One region of the Desulfofundulus sp. TPOSR genome, then DNA from elsewhere that is predicted to be linked to it. Evidence: riboswitches for the same ligand, from Rfam matches in the RefSeq annotation. Region 1 holds a riboswitch; each other region holds the start of a gene.
What was found. Region 1 has a riboswitch for cyclic di-GMP ahead of G7K71_RS03865 (ATP-binding protein). Riboswitches for the same ligand answer to the same signal wherever they lie in the genome.
Positions count from the first base shown of each region.

Region 1 (7,596 bases):
ATCGGTTATAATACTGGCAGGCTTCTTTTTTGCGTGGTAGAATACGAATCAGGTGGTCTCATGGCTTTGGTATGGCGAACCCGTTCTGCCGGGGAAACTGAAGAATTCGGCCGCCTTTTGGCCTCCGTCTTACTTCCGGGGGATGTCCTGTGCCTGCACGGTGATCTGGGTGCAGGGAAGACGGTACTGGCCCGGGGTATCGCCCGTGGCCTGGGGATCACGGGGCCGGTGACCAGCCCCACTTTTACTTTAATTAACGAATACTCCGGCCGGTTGCCCCTTTACCATATGGATGCCTACCGTTTGGACGGGCCCGGGGACATGGCCGACCTGGGCTATGAAGAATACTTCTATGGTGATGGAGTGACCCTGGTGGAGTGGGCGGGGCGGATCGAAGAAGTTTTGCCTTCCAAACGGCTGGACATTTACCTCAAAGGATTCCCCGGGGAACCGGAATTACGGGAAATTCTTCTCATTCCCCGGGGAAAGCGTTATGAAGAACTGGTGAAGGAGCTGAGCGCCCTTGTTTGTGCTGGGCATTGAAGCCGCCACCCCGGTGGCTGCAGTGGCGGTGGTCCACGGGGAAAGGGTGCTGGCCGAGCGGATGGTTAATAACCAGCGCACCCACTCGGTGAACCTCCTGCCCATGATCAAAGCGGTACTGGAAGATGCCCAAGTTACCCGTGAGGATCTGGGGGGCATCGCCGTTTCCTCGGGCCCCGGTTCCTTTACCGGCCTGCGCATAGGCATGGCCACGGCCAAAACCCTGGCCCAGGTCTGGGGATTGCCCATTGTGGGCATCAGCACCCTGGATGCCCTGGCGTACCCTTTAACAGGCCAAAGGGGGTTAATTTGCCCCATTCTTAACGCCCGGAAAGACGAGGTCTATGCGGCGATATATCGAACGGTCGAGGGGAAACTGGAACGCCTGGAAGGTCCCATGGCGGTCCGGCCTGAGGAACTTGTTCGACGCTTTGAACCCCTGGAGCTTCCCGTTACCGTGCTGGGCGACGGGGTTCCCATTTATGGCGAATTCTTTAAAAAACAACTAGGTAGCCGGGTTTTTCTGGCCCCGGGTAGTGCCCGCTGGCCCCGGGGTGCCCCGGTGGCCGAGCTGGGTTACCGGCTGCTGATGGCCGGGGAAGGTAGGGATCCCCTGGAGCTATTGCCCAACTACATCCGGTTATCCGAAGCTGAAGTGAAATGGCTTCAAAAACAAAAAGGGTAAGCCGGTGTATGCCTATGGAACTGACTTTTACCGAAATGTCCTGCGATCATCTGGATGAGGTACTGGCCATTGAGCAGGTCTCTTTTACCACTCCGTGGTCCCGCCATGCCTTTACATATGAATTGTTGCAAAACGAGTTTGCCGTATACATCGTCGTTCTGGCGGGTCAAAAGGTGGTCGGCTATGCCGGGATGTGGCTGGTTCTGGATGAGGCCCACGTGACCAATGTGGCCGTTCATCCCCAGTATCGCCGGCGCCATATAGGGCGGAAACTGATGCAGGAACTCATGCGCCGGGCGGTTACGCTGGGAGCCAGCCGTATGACCCTTGAGGTGCGCACCTCCAACTACGTGGCCCGGCACCTTTATGCATCCCTGGGTTTTGTGGAACGGGGCCGGCGCCGGGGATACTACACCGACACCAACGAGGACGCCGTGATCATGTGGAAGGACCCTCTTGGTGGTTTCACAGGAGGTGAGTACTAGATGAACCGTAACGTGCGCTTGCTGATTCGCCTGGCCGGCCTCGGGGTGGCCATGGTGGGGCTGCTGGCCAATTTGCCCGCGGGCTGGACCATTGGGCTGGTGGGTGTCGGTCTGGCCACTTTTTTGCTGGCCGGGGGTGGAGGGTGAAATTGCTAACAGTAGCGGGTTGGTAACCCGTTTCCGGGACCACGCTTTATGAGATTGTGCAAAAAGATATCTTCCTTAAATATATTCCCACAGTTTCCTGGGATATGTTATTAACGGATTTTCTTTTCACCTCTGGAGGTTGGTTGCATGCGCATATTTAATGACGTGACGGAATTGATTGGTTCCACGCCCCTGGTTCGTTTACGAAAGATGGCTTTCGGTCTACCTGCCGTTGTTTTGGCCAAGCTGGAGTACTTTAATCCCGGCGGAAGTGTTAAAGACCGAATAGCTTACAACATGATCCGTGAGGCGGAGGAAAAAGGGTTGATAACTAAGGACACCCTGATCATCGAGCCTACCAGCGGAAATACCGGCATTGGCCTGGCCATGGTTTGCGCGGCCCGGGGTTACCGGCTGGTGCTGACCATGCCTGAAACTATGAGTGTGGAGCGGCGCAGGCTTCTCGCCGCTTACGGGGCCGAAGTGGTCCTTACCCCCGGGAACGAGGGTATGGCCGGGGCCGTACGCAAAGCCCGGGAACTGGCGGCCTCCCATCCAAATGCCTTTATGCCACAACAATTTGCCAACCCGGCCAACCCGGCCGCCCACCGGGCCACAACCGCCGAAGAAATCTGGCGGGATACCGGAGGGGAAGTGGATTTCTTTGTGGCCGGTGTTGGTACTGGAGGTACCATTACCGGGGTGGCCTCCGTTCTGAAAGCCCGCCGCCCCTCCCTGAGGGCGGTGGCGGTGGAACCGGCCGCCTCACCGGTGCTTTCCGGCGGGAAGCCCGGCCCGCATAAAATTCAGGGCATCGGCGCGGGCTTTGTACCGGAAGTAATAGATATGGCTTTGCTGGACGAGATCATAAAGGTGGCCGATGAAGATGCGCTGGACACCGCCCGTCGCCTGGCCCGGGAGGAGGGCCTGCTGGTGGGTATTTCTGCGGGGGCGGCTGTCTGGGCGGCTTTACAGGTGGCCGGCAGGCCGGAAAACCGGGGTAAGATCGTGGTGGTTTTGCTCCCGGACACCGGGGAGCGTTACCTGTCCACTGAATTGTTTGGATAAGGCACAAAATCGTATTGGGTACCGCTTTAAGCAGATTTCCCCCAAAATTTGACTTAAAGATAATCCTGGGGATAAGTTTCGGATTTGCCGGATGAAGTTAACTTAACCTGCAGGAATTCCTCGTTCACCGATAGAATATAAACGGCAGCCCGGTCGTTCAAAGTAGGAGACAAATGAACATGCCCACAAAGGTATCTGAATGCCCGCTGCAACAAGATTCAGGCTTATTAACCACCGGCCTGGAGCGCCCCTTTGTCAATCCCTACCTGGCCATCCTGGTGGGGGTGGTGGGAGCCGCCTTTTCTTCCATCTTTACCAAACTCGCCATGGCTCCACCTCTGGTCATTGCCTTCTACCGGTTGGGGTTTACCGTGCTCATGATTGCTCCCATTGCCCTGACCAGGGGACGGGAAGAACTGCGCTCCATGGGCCGGCGTGACATAATGCTGGCCTGCCTTTCCGGCGTGCTGCTGGCATTGCATTTCACTGCCTGGATTACTTCCCTTGAGTACACATCCATTGCCAGCTCCACCGTGCTGGTCACCATGCAACCCTTATTTGTGGTTTTAGGTGGCTACCTTATCTTTAAAGAAAAAATCGCCCGCACGGGGCTTGTGGGGGCAGCCCTGGCTTTAACCGGCAGCACTATTGTGGGTGTGGGTGATTTTCAGATCGGCGGGCAGGCTTTCTGGGGAGATATCCTGGCTTTTGCCGGGGCCATTTTTATTGCCGGCTATGTATTGATCGGGCGCGGTTTACGGCACCGCCTGTCATTATTCCCGTACATTTTTGTTGTTTACGGGGCCAGTACCGTGACTTTGTTCCTGGGTGCGCTGCTCACCGGTTTGTCCTTTTTTCCTTACCCGCCCTCCACATGGCTGTGGTTTTTCCTCCTGGCCCTGGTTCCCACCATTTTCGGGCATACCATTTTTAACTGGGCCCTGCGTTATGTCAAGGCTGCCGTGGTCTCAGTGAGTATACTTGGCGAGCCGGTGGGGGCAACCATTCTGGCTTATATCATTTTTCACCAGGTACCTTCACCCTTACAGCTTGTGGGCGGGGCGATTATTATCACGGGTCTGGCCATTTTTATCCGGGCGGCAGCAGAAAAATAGATTATTCTATTTTGCGGCTGTGGGGGGCGTTCTGTGAATGGGCTTCATTTATTATCCACCAAAGCGGGCTGGGTTGGTACTGCCTGGGGTAAGCAGGGGCTGCTGGTCCTGACATTTCCCCGTCCAAGCCGGGAGGAAGCCCTGACTGCCCTGCAGGATGAACCAATGCCTGTAAGAATTAATGAAACCAGCGAGCCTGCGCTAAAAAGGTGGCCTCCGCTCCTGGAAGAAAAGTTGGATCAATATTTCCAGGGCCGGCCGGTTTCCTTTACGGATATTCCCGTGGATCTTTCCTGGTGCCCCCCCTTTGTGGCCCGGGTGCTGGGTTTCGTACGGCACATCGGGTACGGTGAATTATGGTCGTACCAGCAGGTGGCGGCAGCCGTCGGGAATCCCCGGGCCGCCCGGGCCGTGGGCGGGGCTTTGGGGGCCAACCGGGTTCCACTGGTCATCCCCTGCCACCGGGTAATCCGCCAGGATGGATCACCCGGCGGTTTTGGCGGCGGTTTGCCCTTAAAACTGCAGCTGTTGCAGCTCGAAGGCGTACGACCCGGTCCCACCGGGCGATACCAATTGACAAATGACTCTGTTTGCGTTAATATAAGTAAGGCGCCGGGTTAGTCGAATGAGACAACAGAAAAGTGCTGGTGTGGCTCAGGGGTAGAGCAGCGCACTCGTAATGCGCAGGTCGTCGGTTCGAATCCGACCACCAGCTCCAAAAAAGCTAGACGCCGCAAGGGTTTGCGGCGTTTATTGTTTATTATATTACATTGTCTTGCTTCATTCAGAAGGGAAAATAAAAATGGATATCGTATATTAACTTTTGGGTGCAGGTATCTTGTCCGCAGACATGCTTTGGTACCGGTGGTTATGAATTTTGTTTACATCGAAAACTGGTGAATGATGGCATTTAAACGGAATTTCATGTCTAATTTTTGTTAAAAAGGGAGTCGAAAGGAATGATCGGGAAGATAAAAATGTTGGACCATTGTGATAGAACACATGTTCTCTTCGGTATTAAATGCAATAAATACCAAAACCTCTCATTTTCTTGGCGGGGCTTGTATAGAAAAGCTTCCACTTCCTGCTTACTTACCCTCCAAATCGCCTACCGAGATAATTCCTCTCTGCTCCTTCTGGTTGCTGGCGGAGCACGTCATGTCCGTTCTTATCCACACGGGCCTGTTTTGTATTTTCTCTCATCATATTTCCCATACCTAACAGGATCTTCAGGGGCTGAATTTTTCGCTGGTCGAAAATTTTCTGTGTTCTGGCGGTGTTGAATCAGCCTTTTCACTGTTAAATTAAAAACTTTATTGTCTTTATTGTGTTAAAGGCAAACCACTCGAAAGGGTGGGGCGCAAAGCCATGGGTCTGCAGCCCTAAAGGGTATGACTGCCAGGCTGCCGCGATAAAGGTATTGATTGTTTTCTGTTTTCTTTTTAATGATGTTTTTGTTGCGGCAGCCTGGTCAGGCTGCCGTTCCTGCTTATAAAAGTATGTTTACCCATTTGGGGTATAGAGGTCGACTCTAACAGAGCCAATGGCTGGGACGTTTGCTGGCAGTATTGTGGCAATTGAAAGGGCATGGGGCCGGGAGGGGCTGAAAGGCAGAAGGGTGGTGAAAAAATGCAACGGTGTCTTGAGTGCGCAAAGAAAGAACCGGACCGTCCTTGTGTGGAGTGCCAGTATTTTGTCCAGCTAAGCCCCCTTCGCCGGGTGCCTTCGCCGCCTGTCCGGGTGTTACTGGAAGATGAGCATGGCAGGCATTATCCGGCCCGCATCCTGGTGTTAAATACCACGGAGTTTGGGCTGGAAACGGAAGCTCCTGTTCCGGGCCGGTATGTAATCAGGCTGCAGGAAAACTTGTGGGTCGAGGTGGCCGGGGTACCGTTCAAAGGGAAAAATAACGTCCACGTTTTTGATATCCTGTGTGTCCACCGGAAGCAGGGGACTGCCCGTCGTCTTAGCAGGGAGGAGTATCAGTTGCTGGCCGGAAGCGCCGGCGAGCTAATACAGGAGATTTCCCGGCACTTGCCGGAGCACCTTCAGGACCTGGTCAGGGAGAAACTGCTGGCTGAGGTGGAGAAATCCGAACTAATTAACGCTCTCAGGGTGGGGAAGGTGATGAAATATGAAGGAGGGCGCTTCTGCTACCTTTCGGGCCAGGCTGACCTGGACCTGCCTATGGAAGAAGCGGAAAAACTGATGCGCCAGGCTATCCGCAAGGCCGAACACCGCCGCGAGGTGATCATTAGCGCTGACGGGCAAAAGGTGTTTGACCTTCACGGCGTGCCTTTCGACCACAGGAGCGGTGGACTGCTGGCCTTTGACATCACCGAGGTGATTGAAAAGGAGAGAAAGATGCACCAGCAGGAGATGCAGGCTTACCGGGAGGCCATAGCGGCGGTAACGGGGGGCCGGTTATACCTGGTGAATAGTGGAGAAATGGAAAAAGTGATCTCAGAAGGGACGGAACTGGCCAGGGGTGAGGTCCGGCAGACCCATGACATTCCGGAAGCCCGCCGGGCAATGCGGGAAGCCTTGCCTGTTCTCGACAGCCGCAGGCAGCACGCGATTGCCTTGTGCTTGACAGAGGCGCTGGCCAATGCTCTCAAACATGCAGGGGGCGGTTGCTGGCAAGCCAGGCAGTCAGGGGACACCGTCAGGATTATCGTTCAGGACCGGGGTCCGGGAATCAAAACCAGCGAATTGGCCCGGGCAACGCTGATGCAACATTATTCAACCAAGAATTCCCTGGGGTGTGGATTTACCCTGATGCTCTACTATGCGGACCACCTCTACCTTAATACAGGACCGTCAGGTACCGCCCTGGCCCTGGACTTCGGCATTAAAACCGGACAAGACCAATGAAAGAGGGGGTGATTTTGTTGCTGAAAGTAGATGTTTACGTTGACAGGGGGGTGTGCCGGCTGGTGCTGAACGGTGAATTGGACGTGGAAACAGTAGCGCAGTTGCAAGAAGTTGTTGGGAAAGTGGGAGAACACACGCTGGAAGTTGACCTGTCGGGCGTTTCTTTCGTTGATTCCACCGGTTTGAAAAGTTTGCTGGACATTAGCAACGACTGGCGGCAAAAAGGGGGCCAGATGCTGATTTTGAGGCCGCAACCTGATGTGGCGGAGGTGATGCGGCTGGTAGGGTTGGACAGGCTCCTGGCGCAAAACACCGCTCCGGGCGGAGAAGAGAGGTAGGAGCAGGATGGGAGAAGTGATTACAGGGAATGGAAAAATACTAAGGGCTTACGGGTTGGAAGTTAGTGGGTGTAGCCTGCCTGCCGAACAGGTCGGGGGGGATTTTTTTGAGTTTATTTCCTGCGACGAGAGAACCGTGTTTGCCGTCATCGGAGACGTAATGGGTAAAGGATTCCATGCGGCCCGGCTGATGGAAACAATCCGCCATATGCTCCGGGAGTGTATCAGGATTAATCCCCATCCTCTGGAGGTGGTGCGCCGGTTAAACAGGGTGGGAGGGGATGAACTGCGGAAATGCGGGGCTTTTGCCACCCTATGCCTGCTGTGTTACGACGGGATAG
Region 1 is NZ_JAAOEF010000001.1:766,496-774,091, reverse strand. Features, by position in the region: gene tsaE (tRNA (adenosine(37)-N6)-threonylcarbamoyltransferase complex ATPase subunit type 1 TsaE) at 61-543, shown strand; gene tsaB (tRNA (adenosine(37)-N6)-threonylcarbamoyltransferase complex dimerization subunit type 1 TsaB) at 524-1,228, shown strand; gene rimI (ribosomal protein S18-alanine N-acetyltransferase) at 1,237-1,713, shown strand; gene G7K71_RS03890 (hypothetical protein) at 1,714-1,860, shown strand; gene cysK (cysteine synthase A) at 2,008-2,928, shown strand; gene G7K71_RS03880 (DMT family transporter) at 3,108-4,043, shown strand; gene G7K71_RS03875 (methylated-DNA--[protein]-cysteine S-methyltransferase) at 4,077-4,664, shown strand; tRNA gene G7K71_RS03870 (tRNA-Thr) at 4,687-4,761, shown strand; cyclic di-GMP riboswitch class I at 5,369-5,454, shown strand; gene G7K71_RS03865 (ATP-binding protein) at 5,673-6,917, shown strand; gene G7K71_RS03860 (STAS domain-containing protein) at 6,935-7,255, shown strand; gene G7K71_RS03855 (PP2C family protein-serine/threonine phosphatase) at 7,263-7,596, shown strand, end outside.

Region 2 (7,596 bases), on a different contig from region 1:
GTACTTTCTCGACTCCGCCCGCGAAAGAATGCCATTCGGCGGCCCAAACCCGCAGCTTTTCCTGGCCGGCGGGAAGTATCCGGTAATACTTTCGTTTGGGGCCTTCCCGGGAGGAAACCAGGTAGCCCTCGATGTACCCGGCCTTTTCCAACCGGCTTAACAGGGGATAGATGCTACCCTCGCTGACCAGTTCCAGTCCCCGTTGTTGCATCTTGCGCACCATTTCATAACCATAACAAGATTCTTCGTTTATGAGAGCCAGGAGGCACATATCAAGTACCCCTTTCAGCAGTTGTGAACCTCTTTTTTCCATATATTTACGCCTCTTTGCCTGACCAAAATGTCTTGTTTTGCAAGATAGCCAGGGACATTATAACATTCAAAACCTTGCATTGCAAGACCCCTCATGTCACCCTTGACGGGTGACACCATCAGAGGATGAAAATGGGTTTGTGTTGAATTACTCCAGATGCGGCTGGCGAAGAGAATTCGAACTTTACTTGGTGCTTTGAGCCCGAAGGGTAGACCACTGCATTGATCCGGTGATTGTTCGGGGTCATGATGGAGTCTGGATTGAAGTTTGGATACGTTCCCAAAATCCACTCCGCGCCAAATTCCTGGAGGTTTTCCCTCTTGAGGAGCAAGAAAATAAAGGATCGCCCGCATGATGCTCAGCGAACGGGCGGGCTGACCCCCTAAGATTGGACAATTAGTGCTTCTTTACTCACAGTTTTAGCGACTTATGCGAACGGCACTACAGAAAATCACCGGCTTACTTCGCCGGTAGCACGGCTCCTTTATCCGACGGAGTGGTGAAGATATGTACTCTTGGCGTATCCTAACCCGGAGCCGATATTGGAGGATCAGCAGTCAGCCAGTGGGGAGGCGGTATTTGAGGGCCGGATGTCCTTTTCGGGGAAACCCGGCCTTTTGTTCTTCGTGGAATGCCGGCTCCGTCTACCAGTGCAGGTTAAATCACCGGGTGGTACCGTTCACTTACGTGAGGGTGACCGCCGTCCGGCGGGAGCGGCTGGGCGAGATCACGGAGGATGACGCCTGGAAGGAAAGCTACCCGTCAGTGGAGGGGTACCGGGAGGCGTTCGAACGGATATACGGGTTCTGGAACCCGGATGTTGATGTTTGGATGGTGGAGTTTGAGCTGGTGTAAGGCTTACGGTTAGTATTTCAAACGTCCGTGTCTGGTCAAATTTTTTTGACCCTGTTTGCCGGACAATTCGACAAAAATCCACAAAAAGTACCCGTTGCTTTTTTGCTAGCTCAGCGTTGCCGAAATGGACGTCATTAACACCGGCGGGTTGCTGATTGATTTAATCCGGCCCAGCCTGGGCTGGGAAATTCCTCAGATAGCGATACAGGGGAACTTAAACGTACTGTTTTTCATGTTGAGCGCAAGCGTTCTCCTGGCGGCAGGTACCGCCTTGACGGTTTTTATCCTTTCACCTGCCCTGGTGGGCGGGTTCTCTGGCGGTTCTGGGAGTCATCCTGGCGGTGGAGGCGTTTTTGTGCCGCCTCCTTGTCCGCATGGCTCCGGAACTTTACCGGAAAATCGAGGTGTAGAAAGGCGAAAGATGTGGCTGCCGGTGTTTCTCAACTTTAAAAAATCTATAAATGGAGAGGTTTTTCGGGGTTCCTTGTTGAAGTGCTAACTACTAAATTTATGTAAGTTTCCTGCTGAATATTTAGATAAAACTTTAAAGGGAATGCCTTTGGGGGAGATGTTAATATTGGAATTTTGGCTGAGGCCGTGTAAAATTTAAGCAGGTACCAGAAGGGAGGAGGTGAAGACAGAATGACGATAGAGGAACGTTACAAGAAAAGATATGAAACAGGCGATACTCCTTGGGATATTGGCAAACCCGATTTCAACCTTATTCAGACTGTGACTGCGATGGCCATAAAACCCTGTAAAGCACTGGATATTGGATGCGGAACTGGCGATAACTCCATATGGCTTTCCCAAAAAAACTTCGATGTGATAGGTATTGATACTTCGGAAATTGCAATACAGAAGGCTATAGAGAAAGCTTCAAAAGCTAATGTCAAATGTACCTTTATTGTGATTGACTTCCTTATGAACAAAATTGAAGGGGCGCCATTTGGCTTTGTGTTTGATAGAGGTTGTTTTCATTCATTAAATTCGGATGAAGAGCGGAAGAGCTTTGCTGAAAATGTAGCTGCTCATTTAGAAAAAGATGGTTTATGGTTGAGTATTGTTGGCAACGCCGATGAGCAACGTGATGGCCCAGGTCCACCACAGCGGACTGCCAGAGATATTGTTAACTCTGTAGAGCCCTACTTCGAAATCCTTTCACTCGTTTCAAGTCATTTTGGATCTAACCGCCCAAACCCGCCTAGAGCCTGGGTTTGCCTAATGCGAAAAAGGCGTTTTGCATAAACTGTGCTAAGTTGGATATGGGTTGATACATTGGGATTAACTGGGAAATGAAACAACCATCCGGGCTTGCATCATGTGTTGAGTATCACACTTCCCCCTTCGTGGACGGCAAGGTGTACCACCATATTAAGGCCATCCGGGAGCTGGGAGCGAACAGCGTCATGGTTTTCCATGTTGGGGTAATGGGTGCGGACAGTTGTTACGGCCACGTGGTCCGGGTGGTCTACGCGAGACGGAAATCCGGTGGGTTCCATTCGCCCCGGGTGGTTTCCCGCTAGTCCGTGTCTTGTGCCCAGCCCGCGCAATATTTTTCACATGCCGTATTCTAAATTTAAAAGGAGTCCCCACCAAAGGCAAACCCGGCGAAAGCCGGGGGCGCAAAGCCAGGGGGCCTAAAGTTGGAAGAACAGGTGTGGCAGAAAAAGGGTGTACCGAGTGCTCAATTTTGTAACGAATTTGTAACATTTTAGTCACAAATTCTTAAATCCTGCCAGGTATAATTTCTGGTAAAGCTAACCTGAAAGGGGGACCAATCATGAAAATTAAAAAATGGATAACAATGGTAAGTGCAGCAGGGTTGTTCAGTGGAATGCTTTTGGCGGGGTTACCTGCCGGGAAAGCAATGGCTGCGGGCGGTCCGCCAGCATGGGCAGGTAAGTATAATGTGCAAGCAGCCGGACCAAATACCACCGGTGCAGGCATAATGGCTGGTGCGGCTCTGGGGCGGGCAGCGGGCTCGATGAATACGTCGGTGGCGCAGTTCCTGGGAATGGATGTATCTGCGTTAATTACTGCACGTCACTCCGGCAAGTCGTTGGTTGAGATTGCAGCCGAAAAAGGTATAAGTGAGGAACAGCTGATCAACTTTATAGTCAGCCAGCGAAGCTCTCAAATCGACCAACTGCTTAAGGATGGCAGGATTACACAAGCGCAGGCCGACCAGTGCAAGCAGATCATGGCTGAGCGAATAAGGGCAAATGTCAACCGTACGACGGTAGGGCCAAACCGTTTCGGCGGGGCCGGGCGCAATGCCGGTACTTAAATGAAGACGCGGGCGCGGACGGATAAGCCAGTTTTAAAAACACCTTCTTTCCTTTTCAACCCGGCTTTATGTCGGGCTTCTTTTTTGGGGGTAGCATCGTGTTTTTCTGCCCGAACTTCCGAAGAAGCCTGGGTACAAGCCGCTGAAGCCACCAGAGCCTCGAAATTTGTACCCGGGCAGAAGCTGGAGTCTCCGAAGGAACGGTAATCGTACCGGGGCCGCAGCCTGCTCCGGGGCCGGTACTCAAGCCGGTGCCAAAAGATCCGGTGGTTAAGCCGGTGGGCAGGTATTTTTCCGTGGGCCGGGTGCCCCTTTTCCGGGGCATCCGGCTTTTTCTTTTTGTAACAACTGGCCATTCAAATGCTGGCCTGGCAGGAAACGCTGTACTACCACGCCATCGCCACGGCGGTGTACGCCGAAGCGGTGGGCCGGACGCTGGGTATAAAAGGGAAGAACTGTTTTTTTCATTGTTCCTGGTAAGGGATAATGTTTCAATAGTCCGGGCTTTCTATAGTACGGCAAATTTTCTTTAGCCGGTTCCCGGAGTTTGATGCGAATCATTGCAGAAAATGAGCTTGACAAGAGAAAGAGTTAATATTATAATTTGTAATAAATATAAATTTGAAATCATTACAAGGAGGTTTTGACAGTGGCAAAATTACAGGACAAAGTGGAACGATACTCCCCTCTTATAGGTGAGCCTTTTCCGGAGCTAACAGTTCAGAGCACCCATGGAAAGCGGACGCTGCCGCATGACTACGCAGGGCGCTGGTTTATCCTCTTCAGCCATCCAGCCGATTTCACTCCAGTGTGCACCACAGAGTTTGTGGCCTTCGCCAGGAAACATCAGGAGTTTAAGGAACTCAACTGCGAATTGATTGGCCTTTCCGTAGACCAGGTGTTTTCCCATATCAAGTGGGCAGAGTGGATCAAGGATAATCTGGGCGTGGAAATTCCATTTCCCATAATTGCCGATACCGGGCAGATCGCGGCTGAACTCGGCATGATCCACCCGGCCAAGGGGACTAATACAGTGCGGTCGGTCTTCGTGGTAGACGACAAGGGGATCATCCGGGTCATTCTCTATTATCCACAGGAGGTCGGTCGCAACATTGGCGAAATTTTGCGGATCGTCAGGGCCTTGCAGACCTCTGATGCCAACGGGGCGGCCATGCCGGCGGACTGGCCGCAGAACGAGCTCATCGGGGATGCAGTCATCATACCGCCTCCCACCGACGAGCAGACGGCCAGGGAAAGGCAGAAGACGTACACTTGCTACGATTGGTGGTTCTGCTACCGGAAATTAAGTTAAGCGGGCAGTTGCATCGCTTTTAAAAAGTTTTAACAAGAAGCCCCGGGGTCAAACGCCAGGATATTCCTTACCAATACTTGTACTCGGGAGGGACGAGGGCTGTGGAACGAGGCAGCTCTAAGGAAAAAAAGGAATACATACCAGCCCTGGCCGAAAGGCTCAAGCGCTTCGGCTTGCGTGCTACCCCGCAGCGTCTGGCCATTTTGGCTTTTTTGGAAGGAAATACTTCTCATCCTTCGGCGGAGGAGATTTTCCGGGAGCTTAAGCCGCGCCTGCCCTCTCTCTCCCTGGCTACGGTTTACGGAACTTTAGAAGTGCTTCGACGGGAGGGGGAAATCCAGGAGCTTACTATCGACTCTGAGCGGAAGCGTTTTGATCCGGATCCTAAACCTCACAATCATTTTCTTTGCCGCAGCTGCGGCAGGGTTTACGATTTACCAGTCGAGTTGCCAGCTCTAACGCCCCCCAGAAACATAGAAGGCTTCTGGGTTGAAACCTTTACCGTTGATTTTTACGGCCTCTGCCCTGCATGTCAAAAATAGGTTAAAGCCCTTTACAGGCGAAAGTAAGCAAGCTAAAACATGCTTGAAAGTGAACCAGATAAAGTTTAGAGTTATTAGGGCAATAGAAGGGACTTTACCACTCCTAATAATGGGCTTGTAAAAGGTTGCCCGGACGGTTAAAAAGAACCCCTGCCAACCACGGGCAGCCGACGCCCGCTTCAAGGCGGGCTGTTTACAGGATTAAAACTATACCCGAATGGTACTGATTTTCTGGAACCCTGCTCTTCTTCATCATTCTTGTATCCATAAGAGAAACCATTTACCCATAATATCTACCGTTATAGTATATTTTGCACTCTTTGCACCACCAAAACCCTGCCTGACTGGCTGGCCATCCAGCCTGAAAATAAAAATATTTTTTGGAGGGATTACTACCGTGAAAAAAATCTGCCCTTCTGCCGATGAAGTCCTCTTTCAATTCATCTCCAGCCGGGACGGTGTGGAAACGGCCTTTCACCGCCTGTCCGGGCAGCAATCGAAATGCAGTTTCGGCCTGCAGGGAATATGATATTCTGCTGGGGGAACCACAGCTGTCCTCCCAGCCGGTGGGTTTTGGCGTGGTGGACCCGGATTACATCAACATCATGGTCACCGGTCACCAGCATACCCTGATCGGCCCGGTCCAGGAAGGCCTGACCCGGCCCTGGGCGATGGAACTGGCCCGCCAGGTCGGGGCCAGAGGTTTTAAAATTGTAGGCTGCACCTGTGTGGGTCAGGACATCCAGTCCCGGGGCGGTGAGGTGTTCGCCGGCCATGCGGGCAACAACTTCACCAGTGAGGCGCTGCTGGCCACCGGCGGCATAGACCTGGTGATCAGCGAATTTAACTGCACCCTGCCGGGTATTGAGGAGGTCTGCCGCCAGTATATGGTGGCCCAGATCTGCGGCCCTGGCCGACGGCGCCTTCGGCCTCGCCCTGGGACTGCCCCTGCACCTGGCCCAGCCGCCCTTCATTACCGGCAGCAAGCTGGTCACCCGGGTGCTTACGGAAGAGATGGAAAAGCTCACCGGCGGCAGGGTGATTGTAGAAGGGGAAACCGGGAAAGCGGCGGAGCAGCTGGAACAGGTTATCCAGCAAAGAAGGACGTCCCTGGGGATCTAGACGCCGGGTCCGTAATTTTTGATGAAATGGGGGCTTCTGATATCCCTTCTACTTCCCCCTATCTTATACACCCGCTCTGAAACTGGAGCGGGCTTTTTTGTCTGAGCCAGAGGGAACCTTGATGAGGAAAAACCTTGTCGATCCGACATCGTTCGACAGTGTTCCCCTTGACGCTCTTTCCAGGAAGTGGTCCAATTGAATCTGGTGCAAGTTGGCGAAAGGGGGAAGTTTTTGCTGGATCTCGGCAGGGCGATCCTGCGGCTGGAAAAAGCCAGGAGAGAATTGGTGGCCGTCGATCCCGGCGACAAAGAGAAACTCCTGGCGGCCAGCCGGAAGGTGGATAAGCTGATCTTAGAGTACTACCAGGCTAAAGCTCGGCCCATGGGCATCGGAGGCCGCGGCGGGGAATAACCGTCTGTTTCTTCTCTATTCCGGGGCAGGATTTTGTTCCCCGAAAAATAAAAAAACATCCGGAGAAAAGTGTTCAAAAGGAGCGGTGGATTGCGTGAACCCGGGTCGAGGAAAAGACGAACTTTACCGGCTGGTGGACGCTCTGCCAGAGGAAAAAGCCGAAGCGGCGAAGAAGTTTCTTGAACTCCTGCTCGGCGCCAGCAGTAAACTCCTGCCGGAAAAATTGGTGGAAAGGCTGGACCTCTTCGAAAGAATCATTGATTCCCTCCCGGATGCCACCCTTGCCGTTGACCGCAAAGGAAAGGTGCTCGTGTGGAACCGGGCCATGGAAGAAATGACGGGGGTTAAGAGAGAAGAAATACTGGGCAGGGGAGAATACGCTTACGCAGTCCCGTTTTACGGGGAGAAAAGACCCATCCTCGCCAACATCCTGCTCGGCAATGGTACACAGTGGGGACAGCAGTACGATAAAATCGAATTAAAGGGCCATATTCTTGTCGGCGAAGGTTTCGCTCCTTTCGCCTGCGGCGGCAGGGGGCTTTACTTCTGGACGCTCGTGGCCCCAATTTACGACGACAAGGGGAACCTCTTAGGGGCAGTCCAGTGTATCCGCGATATCGGTGAGCGCAAAAAGATGGAGGATGAACTTAGGCGCTGCAGCACCCGCGATGCCCTCACCGGGCTGTACAACCGTGCTTTCTTCGAGGAAGAGCTGCGCCGGCTGGACAGGGGACGCTCTTTTCCTGTCAGC
Region 2 is NZ_JAAOEF010000002.1:61,200-68,795, forward strand. Features, by position in the region: gene G7K71_RS08870 (PadR family transcriptional regulator) at 1-313, opposite strand, end outside; gene G7K71_RS08875 (ASCH domain-containing protein) at 893-1,168, shown strand; gene G7K71_RS08880 (class I SAM-dependent methyltransferase) at 1,811-2,416, shown strand; gene G7K71_RS08885 (hypothetical protein) at 2,464-2,694, shown strand; cyclic di-GMP riboswitch class I at 2,759-2,822, shown strand; gene G7K71_RS08890 (hypothetical protein) at 2,952-3,458, shown strand; gene G7K71_RS08900 (peroxiredoxin) at 4,108-4,770, shown strand; gene G7K71_RS08905 (transcriptional repressor) at 4,872-5,312, shown strand; gene G7K71_RS19855 (hypothetical protein) at 5,710-5,841, shown strand; partial or broken gene G7K71_RS20215 (carbon monoxide dehydrogenase) at 5,840-6,217, shown strand; gene G7K71_RS20220 (hypothetical protein) at 6,177-6,434, shown strand; gene G7K71_RS08915 (aspartyl-phosphate phosphatase Spo0E family protein) at 6,639-6,845, shown strand; gene G7K71_RS08920 (diguanylate cyclase) at 6,940-7,596, shown strand, end outside.
Region 2: another riboswitch for cyclic di-GMP. It lies ahead of G7K71_RS08890 (hypothetical protein); the one in region 1 lies ahead of G7K71_RS03865 (ATP-binding protein).

Region 3 (7,596 bases), on a different contig from region 1:
GCCTTCGGCCAGCCGGCCGCCCCGGAGGAGCGGGAAATCCAGACCCTCACCCTGGCGGCGGGGGATGAGGTGCCCCCGGAGGAAGCACCGGTGGTGCGCCTGGTCAACACCATCATTGCCCAGGCGGTGGCGGAAAAGGCCAGCGACATTCATATTGAACCACAGGAGGACCGGGTGCTGGTGCGTTACCGGGTGGATGGGTTATTGAGGGAAGCCCTTACTCTGCCCCGGCATATCCGCTCCAACCTTACTACCAGGATCAAAATCCTGGCCGGCCTGGACATTGCCGAAAAGCGCCTCCCCCAGGACGGCCGGTTTCAGGTTAAGTACGGAGAACAGGAAATAGATGTGAGGGTATCCACCCTGCCTACGGTCCACGGGGAAAAGGTGGTCCTGCGTTTGCTGCTTAAGAGCGGGCGGATCCTGCCCATTGACCGGCTGGGATTCCACCGCTACAACCTGGAGCGTTTTACAGAGGTAATCCATCGCACTTCCGGCATGATCCTGGTCACCGGGCCCACCGGCAGCGGCAAGACCACCACCCTGTACGCGGTACTGGCCCAGTTGAATTCCCCGGAGCGCAATATTGTGACCATAGAGGACCCGGTGGAGTACCTCCTGCGGGGGATCAACCAGACCCAGATCAACGTGAAAGCCGGGCTTACCTTTGCCGCCGGCCTGCGCTCCATCCTCCGCCAGGACCCGGACATCATCATGGTGGGGGAAATAAGGGACGGGGAGACGGCCCAGATCGCGGTGAGGGCGGCTACCACCGGCCACCTGGTGCTCAGCAGTCTGCACACCAACGACGCCGCGGGTGCCCTGACCCGCCTCATCGATATGGGGGTGGAGCCCTTCCTGGTGGCCTCCTCGGTGGTGGGCGTGGTTTCCCAGCGCCTGGTGCGCCTGCTCTGTCCCCGCTGCCGGGAGCCCTACCAGCTCCCGGAAGATGCGCCGGAGAGGATTTTCATGGGCCTGCCGCCCGGTGAGCCGGTGACCCTTTACCGGGCCGCCGGCTGCCACCACTGCAACCACACCGGTTACCAGGGGCGGACGAGCATCCAGGAGGTGCTGCCTGTGACCCGGGCCATCAGGGAGCTGGTAAATAAAAAAGCTTCTGCCGATGTGATCAAAGAAAAGGCGGTGGCCGAGGGAATGGTCACCCTGAAAGAAGATGGAATAGACAAGGCCCGGCAGGGGATCACCTCCATAGCGGAAGTGATGCGCGTGGCCTATAATGAGTGGTGACGGAAAAGGAAGGTGCTGCGGCGGAATGCATGCCGATGAACTTTTAAAGCTGGCCTTCGAGCTGAAAGCTTCCGACGTCCACCTTACTGTCGGCCGTCCGCCCGTCTTCCGGGTTCACGGGAAGCTTTTTGCGGCCGACGAGCTGGGCGCCCGGGCCGTGCCGGGGGTGGATGATCTGCCCGTCCTCACCGCCGGGGATACCGAGGCCCTGGCCCGCCAGCTGATCCCCGGGGACCGGTTCCAGCAGTTCATGCAGGTGGGCGAGAGCGACCTGTCTTACGCCATCCCGGGAGTGGGCCGCTTCCGCGTGAACGCCTTCAAGCAGCGCGGCACGGTGGCCCTGGCCATCCGCCTCATCCCGGAGCGCATCCCCACCTTCGATGAACTGGGCCTGCCCGAGGTGGTGGCCCACCTGGCCAGGCGGCCCCGGGGCCTGGTGCTGGTTACCGGGCCCACGGGCAGCGGCAAGTCCACCACCCTGGCGGCCATGATCGACTTCATCAACAGCGAGAGCCGCCTGCACATCATCACCCTGGAAGACCCCATCGAGTACGTCCACCGGCACAAGAAGAGCCTGGTCAACCAGCGGGAAATCGGCCGGGACTCCCTTTCTTTTGCCGCCGCCCTGCGCGCGGCCCTGCGGGAAGACCCCGACGTCATCCTGGTGGGGGAGATGCGGGACCTGGAGACCATCGCCACGGCCATCACCGCCGCCGAAACCGGTCACCTGGTGCTGGCCACCCTGCACACCACCAGCGCAGCCCAGACCATTGACCGCATCATCGACGTTTTCCCGCCCCACCAGCAGCAGCAGGTCCGGCTGCAGCTGGCCGGCGCCCTGGAAGGAGTGATTGCCCAGCAGTTGCTGCCCCGCAGGGACCGTCCCGGCAGGGTGGCGGCGCTGGAAATCCTGGTGGCTACGCCGGCCATCCGCAACCTCATCCGGGAGGGGAAGACCCACCAGATTATCTCCCACCTGCAGACCGGGGCCAGGTACGGCATGCAGACCCTGGATATGGCTTTAAGAAACCTCGTCCGTACAGGGGTGATCGGCAGGGAAGAGGCCCTGGCCCGGGCGGCTGATGCCGAAAATTTGTTAAAAATGATTTAAAACAACCAGCTGGTTATTGACTGGCAGGGCGGCTCCCGTTTAAGATAGTTTTCAGGAAGAGTGCGGCAAAGCGAAAAAAGGCAAACCTGCCGAAAGGCAGGGGCGCAAAGCCGCGGGCCTAAAGCGGCATGCAAGGCCGCCATGGCAGCCGGGCTGCCGAACTTTCCGGCACGTACTTCCAGGCGCGTCGCCTGGATTTTTATTTCCGGGAGGTGGTGAGGGGAGCTTTGCCCGTCTATGCCTATCGGGCCCGGGACTTAACCGGCAAGGTGGTTTCCGGCCGGCTGGAAGCCAGCGGACCAAGGGAGGCGGCCAGGATACTGCAGGGCCAGCGGCTCATCCCCGTGCAGATCCGGGCCGTGCGGGGGGGCGTCAACCTGACTATGCGGCTGCCTTCATTCCGGCGTGGGGTCAGGCTGAGGGAGCTGGCCCTCTTCTGCCGCCAGCTTTCCACCCTGGTCAGCGCCGGCGTACCCCTGGTGGGGGCCATGCGCATCCTGGAGCTGCAGGTGGAGGGCCGGGTGCTCAAAGAGGTGGTGCGCGGGGTGACCGCCCGCCTGGAGCAGGGACACTCCCTGGCCGAATCCTTCGGCGCCTACCCCTCGGTCTTCCCCGAGATCTTCATCAGCATGGTGGAGGCCGGGGAAGTGGGCGGCGTGCTGGACGAGGTGCTGGAGAGCCTGGCCGGCCATTTTGAGAGGGAACACGAGGTGAGGGAAAAGGTGAAGTCGGCCCTCACCTACCCCACCATGGTCCTGGGCTTTGCCGTGGTCATCCTTACCTTCGTGCTCACCTTCGTCCTGCCCCCCATCATCAACACCATCCAGAACCTGGGTGTGCCCCTGCCCCTGCCCACCCGGGTGGTGATGGGAGCCAGCCGCCTGGTGGGGCGCTACTGGTACATCCTCCCGCTGTTTCCACTGGCGGCGGCTTTCGGCTTCCAGCGCCTGCGGGCCTCACCCCGGGGCCGGGAGATGTGGGACCGCCTGGTCCTGAAAATGCCCGTATTCGGGCCGGTGCTGAAAAAAATCATCATTGCCCGCTTTGCCCGAACCCTGGCCGCCATGCTCAAAGGCGGGGTGCCCATCATCCAGGCCCTGGAAGTGGTGAAGAAAACCGCCGGCAACCAGGTGGTGGCGGCCGGCGTGGCCAGGGCGCAGGAGAGCGTGCGGGAGGGGCAGGGCCTGGCCGGCCCCCTGGAAGAAAGCGGCATCTTCCCCCCGCTGGTCATCCGCATGATTGCCGTGGGGGAAGAAACCGGCAGCCTGGACGCGCTGCTGGTCCGCATCGGCGCCTTTTACGACCAGGAAGTGAACATCACCGTGGGCCGCCTCTCCAGCGTGCTGGAGCCGGTGCTGATTGTCTTCCTGGGCGGCATAGTGGGGTTCATCGTCCTTTCGGTGCTCCTGCCCATGTTCACCAGCATGATGCAGGGGCTGGGGAAGTAGGGCGGTGGTTTCAAAGGTGTTCTTACATACTCTAACCGGCCGTTTAGGCACCTTTTCCAGGTCAATTATTTAATTGACAACCCTTGTTTCTTGTTTTATTAAGACACTACTTTTGGGGGAGGAAAAAACTATGCGCAAAAAACTCAGGAACAACCGCGGCTTCACCCTGGTGGAGCTTCTGGTGGTCATCGCCATCATCGGCATCCTGGCCGCCATCATCGCCCCCAACGCCTTCAAGGCCATTGAAAAGGGTAAGGTGGCGGCGGCAGAGGCGGATTACAAGGCAATTAAAGCGGCGGCGCTGAATGCGTATACGGATACGGGACTTTGGGCACCTTCTTCGGACAGTGCGGGTGAGGATCCGGGCTTAGTGAATGCCAGTGAATGGGAAAATCCACCTTCTAATTTTGGCTGGAATGGCCCCTACCTTGAACGGTGGCCGAGCAAGAACCCGTGGGGCGGGACGTATACGTATAAAAATAGTGCTACAAGTGGTACGCAGATTCCAAATAACCATACTTGGGGAACAGGTACAAACTTTAGGTGGCTTGAGTTAGACAAGGTTCCAGGTGTAGGTTCATCGCCCAAAGATGCGGCAGCTAAGTTGAAAAGTGACCTTGGTGCTGATGTGGTATACGTTCCTAGTGAAGGGAATACAGTTTATATCCTGATTTCCAAAGATGAATAAGAAGCTATGTCGCGAGGTCCGTTTTACACGTGTCCTGCCGGCGCCGGAGGGCACCGGCAGGACACGTTCCTGACCGGAAATCACTGTGTGCCCCGTTTCGGCGGGGATGAGGTAGTAAACCGGATCCTCTTTTTCCGGGAGAGGATGTGAGCCATTGATGTTTGATTTGAAGAGCCTGCGCCGCAACCAGCGCGGCTTCACCCTGGTGGAGCTTCTGGTGGTCATCGCCATCATCGGCATTTTAGCCGCCATCATCGCCCCCAATGCTTTTAGAGCAGTGGAGAAGTCCAAAATTTCCAGAACAATTCAGGATATGACCGCCTTAAAGTCGGCGGTGCTGGCCTTTTATGCCGATGTGGGTTTCTTCCCGGCTGACCCGGACCCCTGGCACCAGGATCCCGGCCTGGGAGTAAACCCGAACACTGTTACTTATAGGGCTGATACAATCGCGGCTATGGGCTTGACGGAGCAGGAATATCGAGATAGACTTAATTCCCGCTGGCAGGGACCTTACCTGGATTTCCCCCTAACCAAGAAGACCGCCTGGGGAGGCAGGTACGACTATGAGTGCTGGCCCGGACAGGGAATTTTCGTAACTATTCATGAAATCCCCGGGGCCAGCGCCGACAAGCTGGCGGAACTGAGTCCCTTTGAAGTTTATTATAAGGGGCAAGATGATGTTAATCCCAGTTTGCACAAAGTAACCTTAAAGATTACCAACTGGATTTACTAAGCGGTGGAACAACAACGATAAGGCCAGGACAGCAGCGGGTTGCTTAACTTACCGCCGTCCTGACTTCGACCTGCTTGAATTGTACCTTTGCTGGCATTTTTGCAGGGGTCACCCAGCTTAAACGAACAGAAAATGCAGGGTGCATTTAAAATGTTTCATAATCTAAGGAAAAAACTGAACAACCAGCGCGGCTTCACCCTGGTGGAGCTTCTGGTAGTCATCGCCATCATCGGGGTGCTGGCGGCCATCATTACCCCTAATGCGTTCAGGGCTATAGAGAAGGGCAAGGTTTCCAGGGCGGTTTCGGATCTTCGAGCGATCGGAAGCGCGGCAATGGCCTACTATGCCGATGTGGGGGATTTTCCCGGGTCTAAAGGGCATCCTCCCGGTGAGCCTTTGCAGAATGGAAGCGATCCCGGATTCGTTCGCAAGCCTGACAGCTCGTGGCAAACGGATAACCCCAATGTTGGTTATGGAGGAAACCTGGATGCCTGGAACGGACCGTATCTTGAAAGGTGGCCGTCACAGCATCCCTGGGGTGACGTCTACACCTGGAATTACTGGCGGGATTATCCTGTGCCGGGAGCAGGCACAACGGTAAGCAAGGCGGGAATCGTAACGCTGGAGGATTACGGCCGCATTCCCCGTGCATCGCTGGAGGCGATTGATAGGATCCTGGATGATGGTGATCTATCCAGGGGCTATGTGTTTTACCAGAATGGTGGTAACTTTGGTTACCCGGATAGTGGGACTGGCCAAGGCTTTCTTCAGGTGGTGGTGGCCACGCAATGAAAAGGAGCTTTCAGGTGGTCATCGTCATTGTCGGTTCCTGGCCGTAACAATTTTTCCAACGCCTTCATGGCAGAGGTACATTGAGTGTTAAAAGGTAATACAATGTTTTAACTACCGCCAGTGCGTCTTGGCGCTGGAATCACGCGGCCCCCCCCTGGACGAAACTCGCTGTATGTGTTTTATTGGCGGTGAAGTAGCAGTTATGTGGTGCCAATATTCTTTTGGAAGCAGGTGAAGCGGTGGTAAATAGTTTATCAAACTTGCGCCGGGACAGCCGCGGCTTCACCCTGGTGGAGCTTTTGGTAGTCATCGCCATCATCGGGGTGCTGGCGGCCATCATTACCCCCAGCGCCTTCAGGGCAGTGGAAAAGGGGAAAGTGTCCCGGGTCGTCGCCGACGTGCGGGCCATAAAGGCGGCCGGTTACGCCTATTACGCCGATACCGGTGACTGGCCGAAGGCAGGGCAGGAGTTCTACGACCCCGGCTCCGGCGACAACTACGGCTTCCGGTACTTCACGGAGACCGACGGCAGCAGCGGCTGGAACGGGCCGTACCTTGAGAAGCCGCCCGGCGTAACGCCCTGGGGCGGTCATTACCGCTACTGGAAGAGCAGGATTACGGGTACTGTCTATGACGCCGCGGGCAATCCCATTGCAGTTAATAACACCAAATGCGCCGTGGTCACCATCGGCGGTTTTCCCGAACAGGGCATCCGCGATGCCGTGGACCGGCGCATCCGGGAGAGTGTCGGTTACTCCTATGTGGGGGAAGAAAACGGCACGTACTACATCTCTGTGATCATCTGGATGGAGGGGTTGTAGCGCCGGCGCGCTACCGGTTTGGTTGCCGGGGAGCGGGCGTACAATCCGCTTTGAATGGAACTGGTCGATGTGTCTGGTGGCGAATGGCTATTGATAATGAATTCGTTTCACGCCCGAGATTGTTGGCCTGCTGGTGTTGATTAATGTTGTGGAGAGTGTCTGCCGCAAAGGGAGGGCCGGTTATTGGAACGATGGCGAATGTACATAGTTCAGAACACAACCATGATGTTGAGCAGAACGGCCAGACATGACCGCGCCTTTACCCTGATCGAGGTCCTGGTGGCCGCCGCTATTTTGGTGCTGGTGGCGGCTACTGCCGTAAATCTGATGGTTTCGGGCAAAATGGCGGCCAAAGCAGCCTGGGAGGACACGGTGGCCGTAAACGCCGCCCAGGCCGTGATGGAGGAGCTGCTGGCCAGCCACCTTACCGGCGTCAAAAGGCAGGATGACCCGCTGGATTTTCCCGGCGCGTCCGGTTATACTTACACGTATTCGGTAGAGCCCTACCAGCAGCCGGACGGGCCGCTGGTCCAGGTGCGGGTCACCGTCCATTACCAGCATCAGGGGCAGGAGCGGCAGCTCGAACTGGTGACGCTGAAACGCAGAGGATAACGGCCGGCGCAAACATAAATGGTTTAGCGGGGCGGAGCCTGGTGGGATGGGTGGAAGAAAAAGTTGTTACCGGAACAATCGGTGATAATAACATGAGGACGACCGTTGAAAGACCCGGGTACGCAAAATATGGTGCGGCTGGT
Region 3 is NZ_JAAOEF010000003.1:359,401-366,996, forward strand. Features, by position in the region: gene G7K71_RS12575 (GspE/PulE family protein) at 1-1,248, shown strand, start outside; gene G7K71_RS12580 (type IV pilus twitching motility protein PilT) at 1,274-2,359, shown strand; cyclic di-GMP riboswitch class I at 2,429-2,520, shown strand; gene G7K71_RS12585 (type II secretion system F family protein) at 2,488-3,807, shown strand; gene G7K71_RS12590 (prepilin-type N-terminal cleavage/methylation domain-containing protein) at 3,938-4,495, shown strand; gene G7K71_RS12595 (prepilin-type N-terminal cleavage/methylation domain-containing protein) at 4,653-5,228, shown strand; gene G7K71_RS12600 (prepilin-type N-terminal cleavage/methylation domain-containing protein) at 5,379-6,020, shown strand; gene G7K71_RS12605 (prepilin-type N-terminal cleavage/methylation domain-containing protein) at 6,260-6,841, shown strand; gene G7K71_RS12610 (prepilin-type N-terminal cleavage/methylation domain-containing protein) at 7,025-7,453, shown strand; gene G7K71_RS12615 (prepilin-type N-terminal cleavage/methylation domain-containing protein) at 7,495-7,596, shown strand, end outside.
Region 3: another riboswitch for cyclic di-GMP. It lies ahead of G7K71_RS12585 (type II secretion system F family protein); the one in region 1 lies ahead of G7K71_RS03865 (ATP-binding protein).

Region 4 (7,596 bases), 170 kb from region 1:
AAGCACCATTTTTAACGCCCTGACCGGGTTGAAACAGCACACGGGCAACTGGCCGGGCAAGACGGTGCTCCAGGCCCAGGGCACATTTCATTCCGGCGGCAAAAGGTACATCCTGGTGGACCTGCCGGGAACCTATTCCCTGCTGGCAAACTCGGCCGAAGAAATGGTCGCCCGGAACTTTTTATGTTTTGCCCGGCCGGACGCCACGGTGGTGGTCACCGACGCCACCTGCCTGGAAAGAAATTTAAATCTGGTTTTACAGGTGATGGAAATTACCGGCAGGGTAATTGTTTGCGTTAACTTTATTGATGAGGCGCGCAGGAAAAACATTTTTATTGATGTCGATTGCCTGACCCGGGAACTGGGTGTACCCGTGGTAATCACGGCTGCCAGGAGCGGCCTGGGCCTTAAGGAATTAAAGGCCGGGATCGACGCCGTGGTGCGGGGACAAATAGTTCCCACCCCTCGCCGGATGGTTTATGATCCAGACATCGAAGATGCCGTAGCCCAGGTGGAACAGCAAATACCCGGGGAAATCAAGGAATTGATCAACGCCCGCTGGCTTGCGTTAAGAATAATAGATCACGACCGGAACACTTTCGATAATATAAGACAATACTTTGAGGTACCGGAATGGGGTGTTTTGCGTGAGCGGTATAAATACTGCCCCACCTGAAGCCGGACCCGGCGTGGTGAATGAAGCCCATCAGCTTGAGATACGGGACCGCATCGTTAAAACAATCTACCGGGAGGCGGAAGCCATCGCCGCCCGGGTGGTCAGGCAAACCGGTCCCCACAGGGATTGGGAACATAAAGTGGACGACATCCTCACTTCCCGCCTGCTGGGCTTCCCGATTATGTTCCTGCTCCTGGGGCTGGCTTTCTGGATAACCCTGGTGGGAGCCAATTACCCTTCTCAGTTACTGGCAAAGGCCTTGTTCTGGGGGGAGAAGCGGCTATTGGAAGTCTTTGTGTGGCTGGACGCTCCATCCTGGCTGCACGGGCTGGTGGTTACGGGCGTCTACCGCACCGCAGCCTGGGTGGTATCGGTGATGCTGCCTCCCATGGCCATCTTTTTCCCTATCTTCGCCCTGCTGGAAGAACTGGGCTACCTACCCCGGGTGGCTTTCAATATCGACCCTTTATTTAAGATGGCCGGCACCCAGGGTAAGCAAGTGCTAACCATGAGCATGGGATTCGGCTGCAATGCAGCCGGCGTAATGGCCTGCCGTATTATTGAATCTCCCCGGGAAAGATTGATCGCCATCCTGACCAATAACTTCGTCCCCTGCAACGGCCGTTTTCCCACCCTGATAGCCCTGGCCTCCATATTCGTTGGCCCGGCGGCAGCCCCGGGTTTCAACTCTCTGGCCGCTTCCTTTACCGTAGCAGGGCTTATTCTGGCGGGGATATTGATAACCCTGCTTACCTCGTGGCTCCTTTCAAGAACCATCCTTAAAGGGGTGCCTACCACCTTCACCCTGGAACTGCCGCCACTGCGCCCGCCCCAGGTGGGCCGGGTGCTGGTCCGCTCCGTACTGGACCGCACGATCTTCGTCCTGGCCCGGGCCGTAACTGTAGCCGCCCCGGCGGGAGCCCTGATATGGGTCCTGGCCAATATCTCCTTTGAAGGACAGAGCCTGCTTGCCCGGGGAGCGGGTTTGCTGGAACCCCTAGGGCGGGCCCTGGGTCTGGACGGCTTCATCCTGCTGGCCTTCATCCTGGGCCTGCCGGCCAATGAAATTGTCCTGCCCATTCTCCTTATGGGCTACTTATCCGCTGGAACTATGGTGGAAATAGACAGCTTAACCGTTCTGCAAAACATTCTGGTTCATGGGCACGGCTGGACGTGGCTGACCGCATTGTGCACCATGCTCTTTTCCCTGCTGCACTTTCCCTGCGGCACCACGCTGTTCACCATCCAGCGGGAAACAAAGAGCCTGAAATGGATGTTCTGGGCGGCCGCCATCCCCCTGGCCGTAGCCTGCCTGGTCTGCTTCGCGGTGGCGCAGGCGGTGCGGGCGCTGGGGCTGGTATAACTTCACAAACAGTGTTACGATGGGTCCAGGCAGAGGTGGTTTTTCCCTCGTTCCTTTGCCTGATAGCAGGCTTGATCCGCTCTTGCAAGCAGCGAGTCGGCAGAATCGTTTTTTTTTCGCCTGGGCCACACCCAGGCTTGCCGTAATCCGGCGGTGCGGGAAAGGGTAAGTCTCGATAGATTTACGTATTCTTTCTGCCACTTTCGCAGCATCTCCCCCTTTTGTCCCCGGGAGAATGATTATAAACTCTTCACCCCCGTAACGGCACGCAATATCCGTAGTCCTGATGGAGTTTTTTATTAACTCTGCCGTCTTCTGCAGCACCACATCGCCGGCCAGGTGCCCAAAAGTGTCGTTATAAGCCTTGAAGTCATCTATATCCAGGAAAATAACCGACAGGTGGTAACCATACCTCGCTGCCCTCTGGAGCTCGGCAGCCAGCACATCCCACAGAACGCGCCTGTTAAGGAAACCGGTCAGGTAGTCGGTTTCGGCTTCTCTTTCCAGGCGGCGTATGAGAGTCGCATTGGCCAGGGCTACCGCGGCGAAGTTTATATATATCTGCAGGTTTTTACTGCCGCTGTCACCCAGGGAAACAGGGGCCGCTATACCCAGCAACCCGACAATTCCCAGGGCGGTCCAGAGGGGATAAACCATGATTTCAGTTCCGGGAGCAACCTCTGTACCGGTAAAGCCCGGTAAAACCTTAAGCTCCTCAATACTCAAAGAAGACGGCTCAACTTTTGAAAAAATCCGCTCAATCAACGGGTGGACCAGGGGCCATTCCTTCCCGATCAACTGGCTGCCGTTAACGCCTTTGCCCTGGGCCACCCTGATTTTATCACCTTCCCTGAGGCCGACAAAGCACAAGTCGGCTTGATAAATTATGATCAACGAATTAGTTATAAGTTCCAGAACCCTGTCCAGCTCAACGATCGAGGTCATGAGGCGGCTGATCTCGTAGATGCTGTTCAACTCCAGTCTACGCAACCCTAACAGGTTCTTTTCTAAAATGGCGCTGAAAACCTCGTTGATCGTCCGGTAAACATTGTGTGCTTTCGTGATGAAAGCAATCTCTTCCTCGCGTTCCACCAGGGTCGTGTGTCTGGAAGGGGCAACCATGAGATAACCTATCCTCTGGGCATAGCTGCCCAGACGGTACGCGCAGAGCTTAAGTCCATAAGGACAGGTAATCGTGTCTTCCTCTTCTAACGAACCGCAGGCAAGCTTATAAAAATCGATGCACTTTTCGTTATGGAGCTCCCTCCCTTTATTCACCTCCTGGCATAATTCAGCCGGTAAACTGAACCGGGAAAAAGGGGCGCCGTTCGCGTCAAAGATGTAGATGTTCGCGTTCGTGGCCCTGGCCAGCGTATCTTGAAAATCCTGCCAGTACCTTACCGGGACGCTGAGTAAAAGGTTCGTGTGCACTAAGTAACACCTCATTTTAGCATGTCTGCTTTGGCCAACCTGCCGAGAACGTTTATCCCCTCTGGAGAGATCTCGTACTCCCTCAGGGAGTTGTCGTGGTTGCTTCCACGGGTTTTTAGGATTCCAAGAACTTTTCTGATGCTGGAATTATCCTCCACGTATCGCAGTATGATTATATTATCGGTGATCAGGGATAATTGCGCTCTGGATACCACCAGGGGCGAAAAGAGGTCTTCGTTGAGCACCGTAAAAATAGTGGTTACGTGCCGCCTCCTGAGTTGTTGTCCTATCGCCCAGAGATAATCCCTGTACTTTTGCATATCGGTAACGCTGCTTTCAAAAGAGGAGATGCTGTCGATGACAAACCTTTCCACCTTTTTTTCCCCAATCATGTCCAGTATCTCGAAAGCGTGTTTATCCACGTCCAGTTCTACGGGGGAAATAAACTTGATCTCCAGCTGGCCCTCTGCCAGATATTTATCTATCTCCCAGCCCAGATAGCGGGCAGTATTCTGAAGTTGGTCTACAGGCTCTTCAAAAGAAAGGAATACCCCCTTTTCGCCTTTCTCAGCCCCTTCCAGCAAGAACTTAAGGGCAAACATCGTCTTGCCCGTACCTGTGGCACCGGAAATGAGGGTGATAGTCCCTTCCAGCAACCCACCGTACAACATTTCGTCCAGTCCACAGATCCCGAATTCCTTTCGCCCCAGCTTGACATCGTACCGGAGTTCTTCACCCTCCGGTCTCATCCTTGGGTACACTTCTATCCCCACAGGACCAATTTGAAACAAATGTTCCCCATGCTGAAAACTGGTCCCCCTCATCTTCAGGACGCGCATGTACCTTTTTTGAAACCGCTTTTCCTCCTGCCCGTAAAGGTGAAAAATCCCATCGGCGATGGCAAACTCGCTCAGGCGCGTCAACTCCTGTTCTTCGTACTCGCCGACGAGAAACGCAGTGATCTCCCATATCGATAGAACGGCAGCCAGCTCAAAAACAAAGGCCCTGAAGGTTTTCTCGTCCGGGAAGAGGTCCCTTATAACCTTGACACTATCGATTACAACTATGTTTGGCAAATGTTCTTTGATCATTCGAGTCAGGTAATCCAGGCCCTCGCTCGCGCCCTGACTGCGCAGGACGGCCCCCAGATCCCCGTAAATAACCCTGTCTCCCAGCAGGTCATCCGAGAAGAACTCAAAACCTTGTAGATGCCTCACCATCTTCAGCTGTGATTCCGATATAGTGGTCAGGTACAGGCTCTTGAGGCCGTTCCTGGCATTGTTAAATATGATGTTCTGGACGAATATCGTCTTTCCACTGCCCGGAGAACCAGAAATGATGTTCAGTGAATAAGCGGGTATGCCGCCGCCGAGAATATAATCGAGATTTTTTATGCCCGTTATCAACCTCTCCATCTCTCATTCCCCCCTGGAAGCAGAAAGATCCCCGGCAAACTCCTCGTCCAGCTTCTTTCTAATCTCTTCCGCTCTTTCATGGCCGAGAAGCCTGGCCAGGATTTCCACATACCTGGTGATAAACTTCATAAACATGTCTTCGACCGGCAGGTCCGGGTTTTCCTCCAACCTGGCCGCCATCTTCGCGCACGATATCCCATTTTGATCGTACTGCAGGAGTTCTATCTCCTTGTATTCCAGCGAGACCTCCCACACGACCCTTTCCACCAGCAGATTCATGGAAAACGTACCAAGGTACTTGGACGACGCTGTCCACATTTCCCTCAGCAAAGTTTCATAGTGTCCGATCCGTTTTTCGATGATTTCGCTCACAACAGCCCCCTCCATTTCAGCTAAAAGCTACCGCTCCAGTATGAACATAAGGCCTGGTTTCCCGGTTAGTTATTTCGCAAGTGCTTCACACCTCCAGGAACATTGCCAGTGATCCGGTAGAGTTCAGGATTTATCCCCTCAGGCACAACCCGGCAGCAAAACACTTCCACCAGCTGCGGGTCGAATTGAGTACCAGCACAGCGGTAGAGCTCTTCTGTGGCCATTTTTATAGACATCCTGGGCCGGTAAACCCGATCCGAAGTCATGGCATCAAAACTATCAGCCACGGCCAGAATTCGCGCCCCCAGGGGAATGGCCTCACCCCCCAATCCTTCCGGATACCCGCAACCGTCATATCTTTCATGATGGTAAAGGACCATAAGGCTGATGGCTTTCATCCCCGGTATGGCCGAAATGATTTCATAACTATAAACAGGGTGCTTTTTTATTTCCTCCCACTCCGCGGCAGTCAGTTTACCCGGCTTATGCAGGATAGAACTGGATATGCCCAGCTTCCCTATGTCGTGGAGTAACCCGGCCAGGTATATACAATTCTGTTCCTTTTCAGGCATACCCAGTTTCTTCGCGAGCGCAGCGGCATAGGCCGCCACGCGCCAGGAATGATTGGAAGCTACCTTAAACCGGACCTCCTGTAATTTCATCAACGCCCGGGCAGCATGGATAAATGTGGATTTCATGGAAGCACCTCAGCGTAATTTATTCTAAAAATTTCTTTAGAAAATGAAAAGCCGCAGGGAGAAAAATTTTATGCTTCCCTGCGGCTTCCTTTCTCCCTTTGCAACCCAGCCGTCATGGTTCCCCGCGGGGAACTTTAGACCTGTGGCTTTGCGTCCCCGGCTTTCGCCGGGTTTGCCCTCCGGAAAGTTGCGAATTTTCAGGAGGTATTTCAATATTTTTTCAAGAGGTATTTCAACATTACCGTTAACTTTCCTTCTTGATTCTACATATAACTACAGCATCATCTGCCCTGCTTCCCAATTTCTCGGCCCGGGCGATGAAAATCAAGTTTCAGGCCAAACGAACCGGTATCCCCCGGGAACTCAGCACCTTAAATAAAGGGCGGCCGAAAATAAAAAGTTCAAACTCCTCCCGCAATCCCAATTCCTTTATGGCGAAAAAACGTATGGCCAGGTCTTTCCGGACAAGCTCATTCAGTCTGGCCAGGGTTTTCGATTTATCCGTTCCCCGGGAAAGGCTGGAGAGCAACTCTTCAACCTCCTGGTAGGGACATTCCTGCTCATGCATCTCAATCACCTTTGTAATCGGGTCCCGGGAATTGATAATATCGGCACGTACGATGGTGTTTTTGCCAACCAGGCCTTCCAGTGCCGAGGTATCCCAGCACTTCAACAGCCGGCATTCCAGCGGGCGGTGCTCGTAAATGGTGCACGATGAGCTTTTTTCATCAAAAAAGCAGCAGGACCATTCTTTCTCCTTCCCGCGCATCTTGACCAGTTCCCGTTCCACCGGCCTAACGGTGTCAAGGACAGGGTCATAGGCCGGTTCACCCTTCCTGATGGTTACCAGGTGCTGGTATCCCACATGCCCGGCCAGCAGTATGCCTTTGTCCTCGTGGTGGAGGACCGGCCCGCCCTTCAGGCAGCAGGTGCCGCACCGTATACAGCCATCCCTGTTAATGTTTTGCACCTTCTTTCTCGTCGAAGCGCACGATGTAGTCTTCTTCCAGGTATTCACCCAGCTGAACCTCGATGACTCCCCATCCCCATACCCCTCGGGTGGCGCCGGTGCCAATCCCGGGCCGTGCGGGCGATAATTACCTCCGCAGCCCTGGCAATGGTATTAGGCGCCGGGTATACCCGCAGAGAAAAATTGCTTCAAGCATTTATTGCCCCGTACATCTTCTGATAATACTCCCGGTAAGCACCGGACTTTATCCGCTCCCACCAGGAGCGGTTTTGTTTGTACCACTCTACTGTTGCCGCCAGCCCCTCCTCGAAGGTGTGCCGGGGCCGCCAGCCCAGCTCCCGGGTGATCTTCGAGGGGTCGATGGCATAGCGGCGGTCGTGGCCGGGCCGGTCTTTGACAAAACGAATAAGGCTTTCCGGCTTACCCAGAAGTTTCAAGATTACCCGCACCACTTCCAGGTTGGTGCGCTCCCCATGGCCGCCGATGTTGTAGATCTCCCCGGGCCTCCCCCGGAAGAGAACCAGCTCCAGCGCCCGGCAGTGGTCCTCCACGTGCAGCCAGTCCCGCACGTTCAAGCCGTCGCCGTACACGGGCAGGGGTTTATCCTCCAGGGCGCTGGTGATCATGAGGGGGATGAGCTTTTCCGGAAACTGGTAGGGACCGTAGTTATT
Region 4 is NZ_JAAOEF010000001.1:593,046-600,641, forward strand. Features, by position in the region: gene G7K71_RS03095 (FeoB small GTPase domain-containing protein) at 1-676, shown strand, start outside; gene G7K71_RS03100 (ferrous iron transporter B) at 648-2,039, shown strand; partial or broken gene G7K71_RS03105 (diguanylate cyclase) at 2,211-3,485, opposite strand; gene G7K71_RS03110 (ATPase domain-containing protein) at 3,482-4,885, opposite strand; gene G7K71_RS03115 (hypothetical protein) at 4,889-5,257, opposite strand; gene G7K71_RS03120 (HD-GYP domain-containing protein) at 5,323-5,955, opposite strand; cyclic di-GMP riboswitch class I at 6,052-6,142, opposite strand; gene G7K71_RS03125 (YkgJ family cysteine cluster protein) at 6,287-6,925, opposite strand; gene rfbB (dTDP-glucose 4,6-dehydratase) at 7,114-7,596, opposite strand, start outside.
Region 4: another riboswitch for cyclic di-GMP. It lies ahead of G7K71_RS03120 (HD-GYP domain-containing protein); the one in region 1 lies ahead of G7K71_RS03865 (ATP-binding protein).